One region of the Streptomyces sp. NPDC001502 genome, then DNA from elsewhere that is predicted to be linked to it. Evidence: riboswitches for the same ligand, from Rfam matches in the RefSeq annotation. Region 1 holds a riboswitch; each other region holds the start of a gene.
What was found. Region 1 has a riboswitch for cobalamin ahead of metE (5-methyltetrahydropteroyltriglutamate--homocysteine S-methyltransferase). Riboswitches for the same ligand answer to the same signal wherever they lie in the genome.
Positions count from the first base shown of each region.

Region 2: it holds a riboswitch for cobalamin, as region 1 does, so the genes downstream of both, ACFY0D_RS10620 (CoA-acylating methylmalonate-semialdehyde dehydrogenase) here and metE (5-methyltetrahydropteroyltriglutamate--homocysteine S-methyltransferase) in region 1, are expected to answer to the same signal.
Region 3: it holds a riboswitch for cobalamin, as region 1 does, so the genes downstream of both, ACFY0D_RS08055 (ribonucleoside-diphosphate reductase subunit alpha) here and metE (5-methyltetrahydropteroyltriglutamate--homocysteine S-methyltransferase) in region 1, are expected to answer to the same signal.

Region 1 covers NZ_JBIAVW010000020.1:11,642-16,197, reverse strand. Annotated here, with positions in the region: gene ACFY0D_RS29385 (hypothetical protein) at 1-373, opposite strand, end outside; cobalamin riboswitch at 601-830, shown strand; gene metE (5-methyltetrahydropteroyltriglutamate--homocysteine S-methyltransferase) at 1,010-3,328, shown strand; gene ACFY0D_RS29375 (TetR/AcrR family transcriptional regulator) at 3,325-3,942, opposite strand; gene ACFY0D_RS29370 (discoidin domain-containing protein) at 4,085-4,556, opposite strand, start outside.
Region 2 covers NZ_JBIAVW010000005.1:217,149-221,704, forward strand. Annotated here, with positions in the region: gene ACFY0D_RS10615 (short-chain fatty acyl-CoA regulator family protein) at 1-1,292, shown strand, start outside; cobalamin riboswitch at 1,385-1,571, shown strand; gene ACFY0D_RS10620 (CoA-acylating methylmalonate-semialdehyde dehydrogenase) at 1,776-3,275, shown strand; gene ACFY0D_RS10625 (acyl-CoA dehydrogenase family protein) at 3,272-4,426, shown strand; gene ACFY0D_RS10630 (enoyl-CoA hydratase/isomerase family protein) at 4,423-4,556, shown strand, end outside.
Region 3 covers NZ_JBIAVW010000004.1:175,769-180,324, reverse strand. Annotated here, with positions in the region: gene ACFY0D_RS08075 (carbon starvation CstA family protein) at 1-522, shown strand, start outside; gene ACFY0D_RS08070 (CstA-like transporter-associated (seleno)protein) at 519-716, shown strand; gene ACFY0D_RS08065 (hypothetical protein) at 848-991, opposite strand; gene ACFY0D_RS08060 (GNAT family N-acetyltransferase) at 990-1,487, shown strand; cobalamin riboswitch at 1,532-1,661, shown strand; gene ACFY0D_RS08055 (ribonucleoside-diphosphate reductase subunit alpha) at 1,804-4,182, shown strand; gene ACFY0D_RS08050 (ribonucleotide-diphosphate reductase subunit beta) at 4,182-4,556, shown strand, end outside.

The sequences.
Region 1 (4,556 bases):
ACACGACGACGAGCTGCCGCACGGACCCCTCGTCGTAGAAGTCCGCGGTCACCTTCCCCTTGGCCCCCTCGTGGAAGGCCCGGATCCAGTTCCGGGCGGTCCGCTCGACGTCCCCCTTCGCGTCATCGGGGTCGTCGGCGAGCGCCTCCACCTCCTCGGCCTTGCCGTCGGCGAGCCGCCAGATCAGCTTCTGGGTGATCCCGAGGGACTCGGAGGTGGGGTACCCGACCACGCCCAGGGGTTCGTGGCCCGCGTAATCGGTCGCGTACTGCAGCTTCTCCTCGTCGGCGGCACAGGCGGTGAGACCGCCCCAGGCCAGCACGGACACCAGGGCGGCGCGTACGACGAAGGCGGCCCTCGGCCGGGCGCTCATCGGGGAACCCATACTTCCTCGGTCTTCCGGTGGTCATCGAGTGATCTCGGTGCAGAGAGCTGCAACGTACTGCCCTGACCGGGCAGTTCGATCCGGTAAACGGACAAGAGGGACACAACTCGCGTCTCAGTGATGCAATTCACTCAATGGCTGGATTTCGACCCTCGTGGGTCTCACCCCACCATCCGGATGCCGGACAACTCCGCGCGCCGACGGGGAACGCCGTCTACTCTGGCCGGGCAGCTGGTTCGCCCCGTCCGCCAGGCGGGATGCGTCGTAAGAGGGAACCCGGTGGGAATCCGGGACTGCCCCGCAGCGGTGAGCGGGAACGACCGCCGTCATACGCACTGGGCCCGGACGGGTCTGGGAAGCGACGGCCAGTAGGAGTCTCGTACGGCATCCGTACGACGAGACGTGCCCGCGAGTCCGAAGACCTGCCCGTTGCCCGTACGCGACCGATCGCGCACGGAAATCCCGGTGACCTCGTGGGCGGGTCGGCGACACATCAGGCGGACGACCGCGGACGCGTGCAGCTGCACGTACCCGTACCCGGTCGGGCTCCGCCCGGTTCGTCATCCCTTCGCGCCCTCGGCCCCTCACCGGGTCCACAGGAGAACGCTCGCGAAGGAGAGTTCCGTGACCCGCAAGACCCCCGCCACCGCAGGACGGCCCACCGTGGCCACCGTGTACGGCTACCCCCGCCAGGGCCAGAACCGCGAACTGAAGAAGTCCGTCGAGGGCTACTGGAAGGGCCGCGTCACCGCCGACGCCCTCCGGGAGACCGCCCGCGACCTGCGCCGCACCAACTGGCAGCAGCTGGCCGACGCCGGCATCACCGAGGTGCCGACCGGTGACTTCTCGTACTACGACCACGTGCTCGACACCAGCGTGATGGTCGGCGCCGTCCCCGAGCGGCACCGCGCCGCCGTCGCGGCCGACCCGCTCGACGGGTACTTCGCGATGGCGCGCGGTACCCAGGACGTGGCGCCGCTGGAGATGACCAAGTGGTTCGACACCAACTACCACTACCTGGTGCCCGAACTCGGCCCCGGCACCATCTTCACCGCCGACTCCACCCGTCAGGTCGCCCAACTGGGGGAAGCGCGCGGGCTGGGCCACACCGCCCGCCCGGTCCTGGTCGGCCCCGTCACCTACCTGCTGCTGGCCAAGCCCGCCCCCGGCGTCGCCGCCGGCTTCGATCCGCTGGCCCTGCTCGACCGGCTCCTGCCCGTCTACGCCCAGGTCCTGGCCGACCTGCGCGCCGCCGGAGCCGAGTGGGTGCAACTGGACGAGCCCGCCCTGGTGCAGGACCGCACCCCGGCCGAGCTGAACGCCACCGCCCGCGCGTACCGGGAACTGGGCGGCCTGACCGACCGGCCCAAGCTGCTCGTCGCCTCCTACTTCGACCGGCTCGGCGAAGCCCTGCCCGTGCTGGCCAAGGCACCCGTCGAAGGCCTCGCGCTGGACTTCACCGAGGCGGCGGCCGCAAACCTCGACGACCTCGCCGCCGTCGGGGGCCTGCCCGGCAAACGCCTCGTCGCCGGTGTCGTGAGCGGCCGCAACATCTGGATCAACGACTACGAGAAGTCCCTCGCCACCCTCGGAACCCTCCTGGGGCTCGCCGACCGGGTGGACGTGGCCACCTCCTGCTCCCTGCTGCACGTGCCGCTGGACGCCAGCGCCGAACGGGACATCGACCCGCAGGTCCGGCGCTGGCTCGCCTTCGCCCGCCAGAAGACCGCGGAGGTCGCCACCCTCGCCCGGGGTCTGGCCCGCGGCACGGACGCCATCGCCGCCGAACTCGCCGCCAACCGGGCCGACCTGGCCTCCCGCGCCGGCTCCGCCCTCACCCACGATCCGGCGGTCCGGGCCCGCACCGCCGCCGTCACCGACGCGGACGGGCGGCGCGCCCAGCCGTACGCCGAGCGGACGGCCGCCCAGCGGGCACACCTGGGCCTCCCGCTGCTTCCGACGACCACGATCGGGTCGTTCCCGCAGACCACCGAACTGCGCACGGCCCGCGCCGACCTGCGGGCCGGGCGCATCGACACCGACGGCTACGAGGACCGCATCCGGGCCGAGATCCGGGAGGTCCTGGCCTTCCAGGAGAAGGCCGGCATCGACGTCCTCGTGCACGGCGAGCCCGAACGCAACGACATGGTGCAGTACTTCGCCGAGCAGCTCACCGGTTACCTGGCCACCCAGCACGGCTGGGTCCAGTCCTACGGCACCCGCTACGTCCGCCCGCCCGTCCTGGCCGGCGACATCTCCCGCCCCGACCCGATGACCGTGCGCTGGACCACGTACGCCCGGTCGCAGACGTCCAAGCCGGTCAAGGGCATGCTGACCGGCCCCGTCACCATGCTCGCCTGGTCCTTCGTCCGCGACGACCAGCCCCTCGGCGACACCGCCCGCCAGGTGGCGCTCGCCCTGCGCGACGAGGTGGGCGACCTGGAGGCGGCCGGCACCCCGGTCATCCAGGTCGACGAGCCCGCCCTGCGCGAGACCCTCCCGCTGCGGGCCGCCGACCACGCCGCCTACCTCGCCTGGGCCACCGAGTCCTTCCGGCTCACCACGGGCGGAGTCCGCCCGGACACCCAGATCCACACGCACATGTGCTACGCCGAGTTCGGCGACATCGTGGAGGCCATCGAGGACCTCGACGCCGACGTCATCAGCCTGGAGGCCGCCCGTTCCCACATGCAGGTCGCCGGTGAACTGGCGGGCGCCGGCTACCCGCGCGAGGTCGGCCCCGGGGTCTGGGACATCCACTCGCCGCGGATCCCCTCCGTGGCCGAGGCGACGGCTCTGCTGCGCAAGGGACTGGGGGCCATCCCGGCGGAGCGGCTGTGGGTCAATCCCGACTGCGGACTGAAGACCCGGGGCTGGCCGGAGACCCGGGCCTCCCTGGAGAACCTGGTCGAGGCGGCCCGGCAGGTCCGCGCCGAGGTCTAGGCCGCGGTCTCTTCCGGACCGTCGTCGCCGACGAGGCCCGCGACATGGTCGGTGATCACGTCGAGGATGTCCGTCGAGATCCTGTCGTCGCCCAGAGCGAGATGGTTCAGCGTCAGCCCGTCGGTCATGGCGGCCAGATAGCGGGCCAGCACGCTCACGGGCACGCGGAGTTCGAAGCCCATGTGATGCCGGAGCTGCTCGATCAGTTCGGTGTAGGTGGCGCAGTACCGCTCGTACTGCCGCCGCGCCAGGTGTTCGAAGTCCGGCCGGCGCAGGGCGTACTGGGTGAGTTCGTAGGTGAGCATGTGTTCGCCCGGGTGGGCGGACACATGGTCCCAGTACGCCTGGAAGCCCGCCCGGACGGTCTCCCGCAGGGTGGCCTTCGGCTGGATCGCCTCCCTCACCAGGGTGACGCTGTGGTCGGTGATCGCCGCGATGACGGATTCGAGCAGGGCCTGCTTGGATTCGAAGCAGTAGTGGAAGACGCTCAGGGACACGCCCGCCTCGGCGGCGATCGACCTGGTCGTCGTCGCGGCGACGCCGTCGCGGGTCATCGCGCGGATGGCGGCCTCGGTCAGCTGCCGGCGCCGCTCGGCCGAGGGCATCCGTGCCATGGGCGTTCCTTTCGGTTCGTGCTGCGGTGCCTGGTGCCTGATGCCTTGTGCCTGGTGCGTGCCGTGCGATGCCATGGCGGCCGGGGCCGGCCGGATCAGCAGATCCGGCCGGCCCCGGCCCCTGGACGTGTCTTCGGCGGGATCAGCTGCTGTAGACGCCGACCTCGTGGAGCGAGTACCCCCACTTGGTGCCGCGCTGGAGTCCCTGGACGCGGACGTAGCGGGCCGGCACCCCGGAGAAGCGGGCCGTGTCCAGGCCGCCGTCACTGGCGGTCGTGGACCAGACGGTCTGCCAGTTCGTGTCGTCCGTGGAGACCTCGATGCGGTACGCCTTCCCGTACGCGGCCTCCCAGTCGAGGGTGATGCGCCCCACCCGGTTGGCGGACCCGAGGTCGATGCGCAGCCACTGGTTGTCGTTCCACTCGCTCGCCCAGCGGGTGCCCGAGTCCCCGTCCACGGCCCGGCCCGGGGAGAAGCTGACGAAGGGGTTCCACCACTCCGCGCTCGACGCCGAGGCCGGGGAGCCCGTGGCGAGGTTCACCCCGGACTTGTGCTTCTCGGAGTTCCCCCAGGTGGTCAGGTAGGACTCGGCGCCCTTGAACAGGTCGTCCACC
Region 2 (4,556 bases), on a different contig from region 1:
CCCGGCCGCTCACCGTTCCGGTCCTGCTGCGGCTCACCGAGGCCTTCGGTGTGGATCCGGGGTTCTTCTCCGAGCGCGACACCAGCCGGCTGGTCGCCGACCTGCGCGAGGCGCTGGCGAACGAGGTGGCGCAGGCCCGGGTCTCCCCCTCCGACCTGGCCGAACTGGCCACCCGCATGCCCGCCGTCGCCTCGGTCCTGCTGGACCTGGGCCGGCGCAGCCAGCTCCTGGCCGAGCGGCTCGCCGACGCCGCCGACGGCCGGGACGCGGCCGCCGACAGCCCGCGCTCGCCCCACGAGGAGATCCGCGAGTTCTTCTACCGGCGGCAGAACTACCTCCACGACACCGATCTCGCCGCCGAAGGCCTCGCCGCCGAGATCGGCATCCGTCCGGGGGACGTCATCCGCGCGCTGACCCGACGGCTCTGCGACCGGCACGGGATCCGGACGGCCACCGACTCCGACCGGCTGCACCACTACGACCCCGCCGCACGGGTGCTGCACCTGTCGAACCGGCTCCGGCCGGGGCAGCAGGCGTTCCGGATGGCCACCCAGCTGGCGCTGATCGAGTACGGGGACGAGCTGGACCGGCTGGCCGCCGAGGACTTCCCGCCCGGCTCCCCCGTCCACGCCCTCGCGCGGATCGGCATCGCCAACCACTTCGCGGGCGCGCTCATCCTCCCGTACCGCGCCTTCCACGCGGCCGCCGAGGAGTTCCGCTACGACATCGAGCGGCTCACCGACCATTTCGGGATCGGCTACGAGACGGTCTGCCACCGGCTGAGCACCCTGCAGCGGCCCAGGCTGCGCGGGGTGCCCTTCTCCTTCGTCCGGGTGGACCGGGCCGGGAACATGTCCAAGCGGCAGTCGGCGACCGGATTCCACTTCTCCCGCGCGGGCGGCACCTGCCCGCTGTGGAACGTGTACGAGGCCTTCGCCGCGCCCGGCCGCATCCACGTCCAGGTGGCCGCCATGCCCGACGGGCAGCGGTACCTGTGGACCGCCCGGGCCGTCACCCGCCACCGCGGCGGCTGGGGCGAGCCCGGCAAGACCTTCGCGATCGGGCTCGGCTGCGAGATCCGGCACGCCTCGCGGCTCGTGTACGCCGACGGGCTCGACCTCGACAACACGGCGGCCGCCACGCCCATCGGCATGGGCTGCCGCCTCTGCGAACGCCTCGACTGCCCGCAGCGGGCCGTGCCGCCGCTCGGGCGGGCGCTGGCCGTGGACGAGAACAGCAGCACCTTCATCCCGTACCCGGTGACCAGGAACCCGGCCCCGGCGCGGGGCTGAGCGGGCGTCAGGCAGCGGACGCGGTCGGCGGGCCGCGGGCGGCGCGGCCGGATGCCGAAGCCGCGCGGCGGCGGCTCTGGACTTACTAGGACGTCCAACTATATGTTCGTGGGCACAAGGTCCGCGGTGCAGGGAAGCCGGTGAGAAACCGGCACGGTCCCGCCACTGTGACCGGGGAGTGTGCTGCCATCCACACGCCACTGACGAGGTCTGTCGGGAAGGCGGGCGGCACGCGGGGATCCGGGAGTCAGGATACCGGCCGCGGATGTTCCGTGTTGTCCACGAGGATGGAGCAGACACGCATGGCACCGGTTTGTACCCACGACCCTGGTGATCCGGCGGAGCGCACGCACACCTTCGCGCGCTCATAGGTCGTCTCTTTCGACCTGGTCCCACGACCCTCCCCAGCGGCGCACCCGATCGGGTGCCGTCCGCCGGTCGGCCGTGCCATCCCCGGATCCAACCTGACGAGAGCAGGCACCCATGGTCCGTGAACTCACCCATTTCATCGGCGGCAAGCACACCACCGGATCCTCCGGCCTCTTCACCGACGTGTACGACCCCAACACCGGCGCCGTCCAGGCCCGGGTCCCGCTCGCGGGGCGGGCCGACACCGAGGCCGCCATCGCGAACGCCGAGGAGGCACAGGCCGACTGGGGGCAGTGGAACCCGCAGCGCCGCTCGCGCGTGCTGCTGCGCTTCCTCCAGCTGGTCGAGGGCGAACGGGACTCCCTCGCCCGGCTGTTGTCCTGCGAGCACGGCAAGACCGTCGCCGACGCCCACGGAGACCTGCAACGCGGCCTGGAGGTGGTCGAGTTCGCCGCCGGTGTCCCGCACCTGCTCAAGGGCGAGTTCACCGACAACGCGGGCACCGGGATCGACGTGCATTCCCTGCGCTCGCCGCTGGGCGTGGTCGCCGGGATCACTCCCTTCAACTTCCCCGCGATGATCCCCCTGTGGCAGGCCGCACCGGCCCTGGCCTGCGGTAACTCCTTCATCCTGAAGCCCTCCGAGCGCGACCCCTCCGTACCGCTGCGCCTCGCCGAGCTGTTCCTGGAGGCCGGCCTGCCGCCCGGCGTGCTCAATGTGGTCAACGGCGGCAAGGAGGCCGTCGACACCCTCCTCGAAGACCCGCGCGTGCAGGCCCTCGGCTTCGTCGGCTCCACTCCGATCGCCGCGCACATCTACGCCACCGCCGCGGCCCACGGCAAGCGCGCCCAGTGCTTCGGCGGCGCCAAGAACCACATGATCGTGATGCCCGACGCCGACCTCGACCAGGCCGTGGAGGCCCTCATCGGCGCCGGCTACGGCTCCGCGGGCGAGCGCTGCATGGCCATCGCCGTCGCCGTACCCGTCGGCGAGGAGACCGCGAACGCCCTCGTGGCCAAGCTGACGGAGCGCATCGCCACCCTGCGCGTGGGCCGCTCCGACGACCCCGAGGCCGACTTCGGGCCGCTGGTCAGCCGGGACGCCCTCGACCGGGTGAACCGCTACGTCGGCATCGGAGCCACCGAGGGCGCCGAACTCGTCGTGGACGGGCGCGGGTTCACCCTGCCCGGGCACGAGGACGGGTTCTTCGCCGGAGCGACCCTCTTCGACCGTGTGACCCCGCAGATGCGGATCTACCGCGAGGAGATCTTCGGCCCGGTGCTGTCCGTCGTACGGGCCACCGACTACGAGGAGGCCCTGCGCCTGCCCACCGAGCACCCGTACGGCAACGGCGTCGCGATCTTCACCCGTGACGGGGACACGGCGCGCGACTTCACCCGCCGGGTGGGCGCCGGCATGGTCGGCGTCAACGTGCCGATCCCCGTCCCCGTCGCGTACCACACCTTCGGCGGCTGGAAGCGGTCCGGCTTCGGCGACCTGAACCAGCACGGCCCCGACTCGATCCGCTTCTACACCCGCACCAAGACCGTCACCTCACGCTGGCCCTCCGGGGCGAAGGAGAGCGCGAGCTTCACCATCCCGACGATGGGATGAGCCCGGTGACCCTCACCCTCAGCCCCGATCAGCTCGCCCTCGCCGAGGTCACCCTCGACTTCGCCCAGGAGCAGCTCGGCCCGTACGCCGTCACCTGGGACCAGGACAAACACTTCCCGCTGGACGTGATCCGCAAGGCGGCGGACCTCGGGCTCGGCGGCGTCTACGTCCGCGAGGAGCACGGCGGTTCCGGCCTCAGCCGCAGCGACGGCGTCCTCGTCTTCGAGACCCTCGCCACCGGTTGCCCCTCCATCGCCGGGTACCTCTCCATCCACAACATGGTCGCCTGGATGGTCGACCGGTACGGGGACGCGGACCAGCGGGCCCGCTGGCTCCCCGACCTGTGCTCCGCCCGGTCCCTGGGCAGCTACTGCCTGACCGAACCCGGAGCCGGATCCGACGCGGCCGGGCTGCGCACCCGGGCCGAGCGCACGGACGACGGTTATGTGCTGACCGGGGTCAAGCAGTTCATCTCCGGCGCCGGCGCCTCCGAGGTCTACATCGTCATGGCGCGCACCGGCGGGGAGGGCGCGGGCGGCGTCTCCGCGTTCGTCGTGGAACGCGCGGACGCCGGGGTCTCCTTCGGCCCGAACGAGCGCAAGATGGGCTGGAACGCCCAGCCCACCCGCCAGGTGATCCTCGACGGGGTCCGCGTCCGCGCCGACCGGCGGCTCGGCGCCGAGGGCGACGGTTTCCGCATCGCCATGAACGGGCTCAACGGCGGCCGCCTCGGCATCGCCGCCTGCTCGCTGGGCGGTGCGCAGAGCGCGCTGGACCGCAGCCTCGCGCACCTGGCCGACCGGGAGGCGTTCGGGGCCCGGCTGCTGGACGCCCAGGCCCTGCAGTTCCGGCTCGCGGACATGGCCACCGAGCTGGCCGCGGCCCGCGCCCTGGTCCGCCAGGCCGCCGACGCGCTGGACCGGGGTGACCCGCTGGCCCCGCAGCTGTGCGCGATGGCCAAGCGCTTCGCCACGGACACCGGCTACACGGTCGCCGACCAGGCCCTCCAACTCCACGGGGGTTACGGCTACTTGAGCGAGTACGGCATCGAGAAGATCGTCCGCGACCTTCGGGTCCACCAGATCCTGGAAGGCACCAACGAGGTCATGCGCATCATCGTCGCCCGCGGGCTCACGGAGGCCCTGCGATGAACCACGGAACCCCCGGGGCCCACGACCAGGACCAGGACCACGTGCTCCTGCGGACCGAGGGCCACACCGCCTACATCACCCTCAACCGCCCCAAGGCTCTCAACGCCCTGACCCACTCCATGGTGCTCCG
Region 3 (4,556 bases), on a different contig from region 1:
TTCGGCATCGCCAACCAGCTGCTCGCCGCGGTCGCACTGGCCGTCTGCACCACGCTGCTGATCAAGTCGGGCCGGCTCAAGTGGGCCTGGGTGACGGGCGTTCCACTGGTCTGGGACGCCACGGTGACCCTCACCGCGAGCTACCAGAAGATCTTCTCCGAGGACGTAAAGGTCGGCTTCTTCGCCCAGCGCGACAAATACCAGGCCGGAATCGACGCCGACAAGGTCCTGGCTCCGGCGAAGAACATGGACGACATGCACACCGTGGTCACCAACGCCACGGTCGACGGCGTCCTGTGCGCCTTCTTCGCGGTCCTGATCATCGTGGTCCTCGCGGACGCGGCCCGGACCTGCCTCAAGGCCGTCCGCGACCCGGGGTCGGCGACCCTCTCCGAGACCCCGTGGACCGAGTCGAAGATCGTCGCCCCGGCCGGACTGATCGCGACCGCCGAGGAGCGGGCGGAGCTCGCCGCGGCGGGTCCGGAGGCGGGCGGCGGACACGTCAAGGAGCCGGTGGCGTGAGCACCGTACGGAGCGTGCTGGCCAGGGCCCGGTTCTACGTACGGGAGTTCTCGGGGGAGGCCGCGTACGACCGGTACGTGGCCCACTCCCGCTCCCACGACCCGGACGCGGAGGTCCTGACCCGCCGCGCCTTCGAACGCGCCCGTACGGACGCCCGCGAGGCGGACCCCCGCGAGGGCTTCCGCTGCTGCTGAGCCCGCACCGACCGAAGGCCCCGCCGGACGCTTCCGGCGGGGCCTTCGCGCTGTTCAGCGCCAGAGCTCGGGGTGGTGCTGCACGCAGATCCGTGTGAGCCACTGGACGATCATTGCGTGGCTGCCGTCACTCAGCGCCCTGCGAGTTCTTCGAACTCCTCGGTCAGCGTGTGGGGGCGGTCGGCGATCACGGTCCTGCCTCGCTCACCTTGCTCGACGGTGCGGTCTCCGACGACAGCGCCGCCGCCGGGACCGTCCTGCACACTCGACCGCATGGACATGGTGATCAGAACGGCGGTGCCCGCCGACTTCGAGGAGCTGGGTGAGATCACGGCGCAGGCCTACCTCGCCGACGGGCATCTGGACTTCAACGAGGACGACGCGTACCTGAACGTGCTGCGCGACGTGGCCGGCCGGGCCGCCCGGGCCGAAGTGCTGGTCGCCGAACGGGACGGGCGGGTGCTCGGCGGTGTGACCTTCGCCGCTCCGGGCAGTCCGCTCGCCGACATCGCGGCCCCCGACGAGGCGGAGTTCCGGATGCTCGCGGTGGCCCACGAGGCGCGCGGCCAGGGCGCCGGCGAGGCTCTGGTGCGGGCCTGCGTCGAGCGGGCGCGGGCCCTGGAGGGCGTGACCGGCCTGGTTCTCTCCACCCAGCGCAGCATGGCCGGCGCCCACCGGATCTACGCGCGCCTGGGCTTCGTACGCACTCCGGAGCGGGACTGGGCGCCGATCGAGGGCCTGACACTCCTCACTTACCGGCTCAAGCTGTAGCCACGCCGACACTACATGTGGGGGTTACCGCACAGGGCCGCCCCCACATGTATGCTCATGCCTGCTGTCGCCGCAGGGGAATCCGGTGCGAATCCGGAACTGTCCCGCAACGGTATGAAGTGTCCGGCTACCGGACGCCAAGTCCGATGACCTGCCGACAGCGCATCCGGCTCGACCGAACCGGATGCCGATTCGTCCGGGCCTCGCGGTTGGGCCGGTGGACGCCATGAGGGGTACGCGTTCTCGTCGCGCCCGCATGCGCCCGCTCGCGCCCCGCCCCGCCGATGACCGGGCCGAGCGAGGGAGAGCTCCCGCCGTGACCATCGCGCCTTCCGCACCGCGCGCCGAGTCCACTTCTGGCGACAACACCGAGGGCCCGGGGGCCACGCTGCTGCGTACCCTCACCGAACTTACGGCGGACCTCCCCGACACCGACCCCGGCCGGGTCGCGGCCTCCGCGCTGCGCGGCCGCAGCTCCGCCGCCGACGACGCCGAACTGCGCGGGCTGGCCACGGAGGCCGCCGCCGGTCTGATCTCCGAGGACCCGGCCTACTCCCGGCTCGCCGCCCGTCTGCTGACGCTGGCCGTGCGCGACGAGGCCGCGAGCCAGGGCTCCACCTCCTTCTCGGCCTCCGTCGAGGTCGGCCACCGCGAGGGCCTCATCGCCGACCGCACGGCCGAGTTCGTCCGCACCCACGCGGGCCGGCTCGACTCGCTCGTCGAACTGACCCTCGCCGAGGGCGCCGACGACCGCTTCGGCTTCTTCGGCCTGCGCACCCTGCACAGCCGCTACCTGCTGCGCCACCCGATCACCCGTCAGGTCATCGAGACCCCGCAGTACTTCATGCTGCGCGTGGCCTGCGGTCTGGCCGCCGACGACAGCGTCCAGGCCGTGGAGGAAGTGGCCTCGCTGTACCGGCTGATGAGCCGCCTGGACTACCTGCCGTCCTCCCCCACGCTCTTCAACTCCGGCACCCGGCACCCGCAGATGTCCTCCTGCTACCTGCTGGACTCCCCGCTGGACGAGCTCGACTCGATCTACGACCGCTACCACCAGGTCGCCCGCCTCTCCAAGCACGCCGGCGGCATCGGCCTCTCGTACTCCCGTATCCGCGCCCGCGGTTCGCTGATCCGTGGCACCAACGGCCACTCCAACGGCATCGTGCCGTTCCTGAAGACCCTCGACGCCTCCGTCGCCGCCGTGAACCAGGGTGGCCGCCGCAAGGGCGCCGCCGCCGTCTACCTGGAGACCTGGCACGCGGACATCGAGGAGTTCCTGGAGCTCCGCGACAACACCGGTGAGGACCAGCGCCGTACGCACAACCTGAACCTCGCCCACTGGGTGCCGGACGAGTTCATGCGCCGCGTGAACGCCGACGCCGACTGGTCGCTGTTCTCCCCGGCCGACGTGCCCGAGCTGGTCGACCTGTGGGGCGACGCGTTCGACGCCGCCTACCGCAAGGCCGAGGCGGACGGCCTGGCCCGCAAGACCATGCCCGCCCGCGACCTGTACGGCCGGATGATGCGCACCCTCGCGCAGACCGGCCAGGGCTGGATGACCTTCAAGGACGCCTCCAACCGCACGGCGAACCAGACCGCCGAGCCGGGCACGGTCGTGCACTCCTCGAACCTGTGCACCGAGATCATCGAGGTCACCAACGACGGCGAGACGGCCGTCTGCAACCTCGGCTCGGTCAACCTGGGCGCCTTCGTCGTGGACGGCGAGATCGACTGGGAGCGGATCGACGAGACCGTCCGCACCGCCGTCACCTTCCTCGACCGCGTGGTGGACATCAACTTCTACCCGACCGAGCAGGCCGGCCGCTCCAACGCCCGCTGGCGTCCGGTGGGCCTGGGCGCGATGGGCCTCCAGGACGTCTTCTTCAAGCTGAAGCTGCCCTTCGACTCCCCCGAGGCGAAGGCCCTGTCCACCAAGCTCTCCGAGCGCATCATGCTGGCCGCGTACGAGGCCTCCTGCGACCTCGCCGAGCGCAGCGGCCCGCTGCCGGCCTGGGAGCAGACCCGTACCGCCCGTGGTGTCCTGCACCCGGACCACTACGACGTCGAGCTGAACTGGCCGGAGCGCTGGGACGCGCTGCGCACCCGCGTCGCCGAGACCGGTATGCGCAACTCCCTGCTCCTCGCCATCGCCCCGACCGCCACGATCGCCTCGATCGCCGGCGTGTACGAGTGCATCGAGCCGCAGGTCTCCAACCTCTTCAAGCGCGAGACGCTCAGCGGTGAGTTCCTCCAGGTGAACGGCTACCTGGTGGAGGAGCTGAAGCAGCTCGGCGTGTGGGACGCCCAGACCCGCGAGGCGCTGCGCGACTCCTCCGGCTCGGTCCAGGGCTTCAGCTGGATCCCGGCCGAGGTCCGCGAGCTGTACCGCACGGCGTGGGAGATCCCGCAGCGCGGTCTGATCGACATGGCGGCGGCCCGTACGCCGTTCCTGGACCAGTCGCAGTCGCTGAATCTGTTCCTGGAGACGCCCACCATCGGCAAGCTCAGCTCGATGTACGCGTACGCCTGGAAGCAGGGCCTGAAGACCACCTACTACCTGCGCTCGCGCCCGGCGACGAAGATCGCCCGCGCCGCGCAGGCGGCCACCCCGGTCGAGCTGCCGCAGGCGGTCGTCGACGCCGAGGCGCTGGCCTGCTCCCTTGAGAACCCCGAGTCCTGCGAGGCCTGCCAGTAATGAGCTCCAACGACCAGAAGAACCTCCTGGACCCGGGCTTCGAGCTCACGCTCCGCCCGATGCGCTACCCGGACTTCTACGAGCGCTACCGGGACGCGATCAAGAACACCTGGACCGTCGAGGAGGTCGACCTCCACTCGGACGTCGCCGACCTGGCGAAGCTGACGCCTTCCGAGCAGCACATGATCGGCCGGCTGGTCGCGTTCTTCGCGACGGGCGACTCGATCGTCTCGAACAACCTGGTGCTGACGCTCTACAAGCACATCAACTCCCCGGAGGCGCGCCTGTACCTGTCGCGCCAGCTGTTCGAGGAGGCCGTGCACGTCCAGTTCTATCTGACGCTGCTCGACACCTACCTGCCCAACCCGGACGAC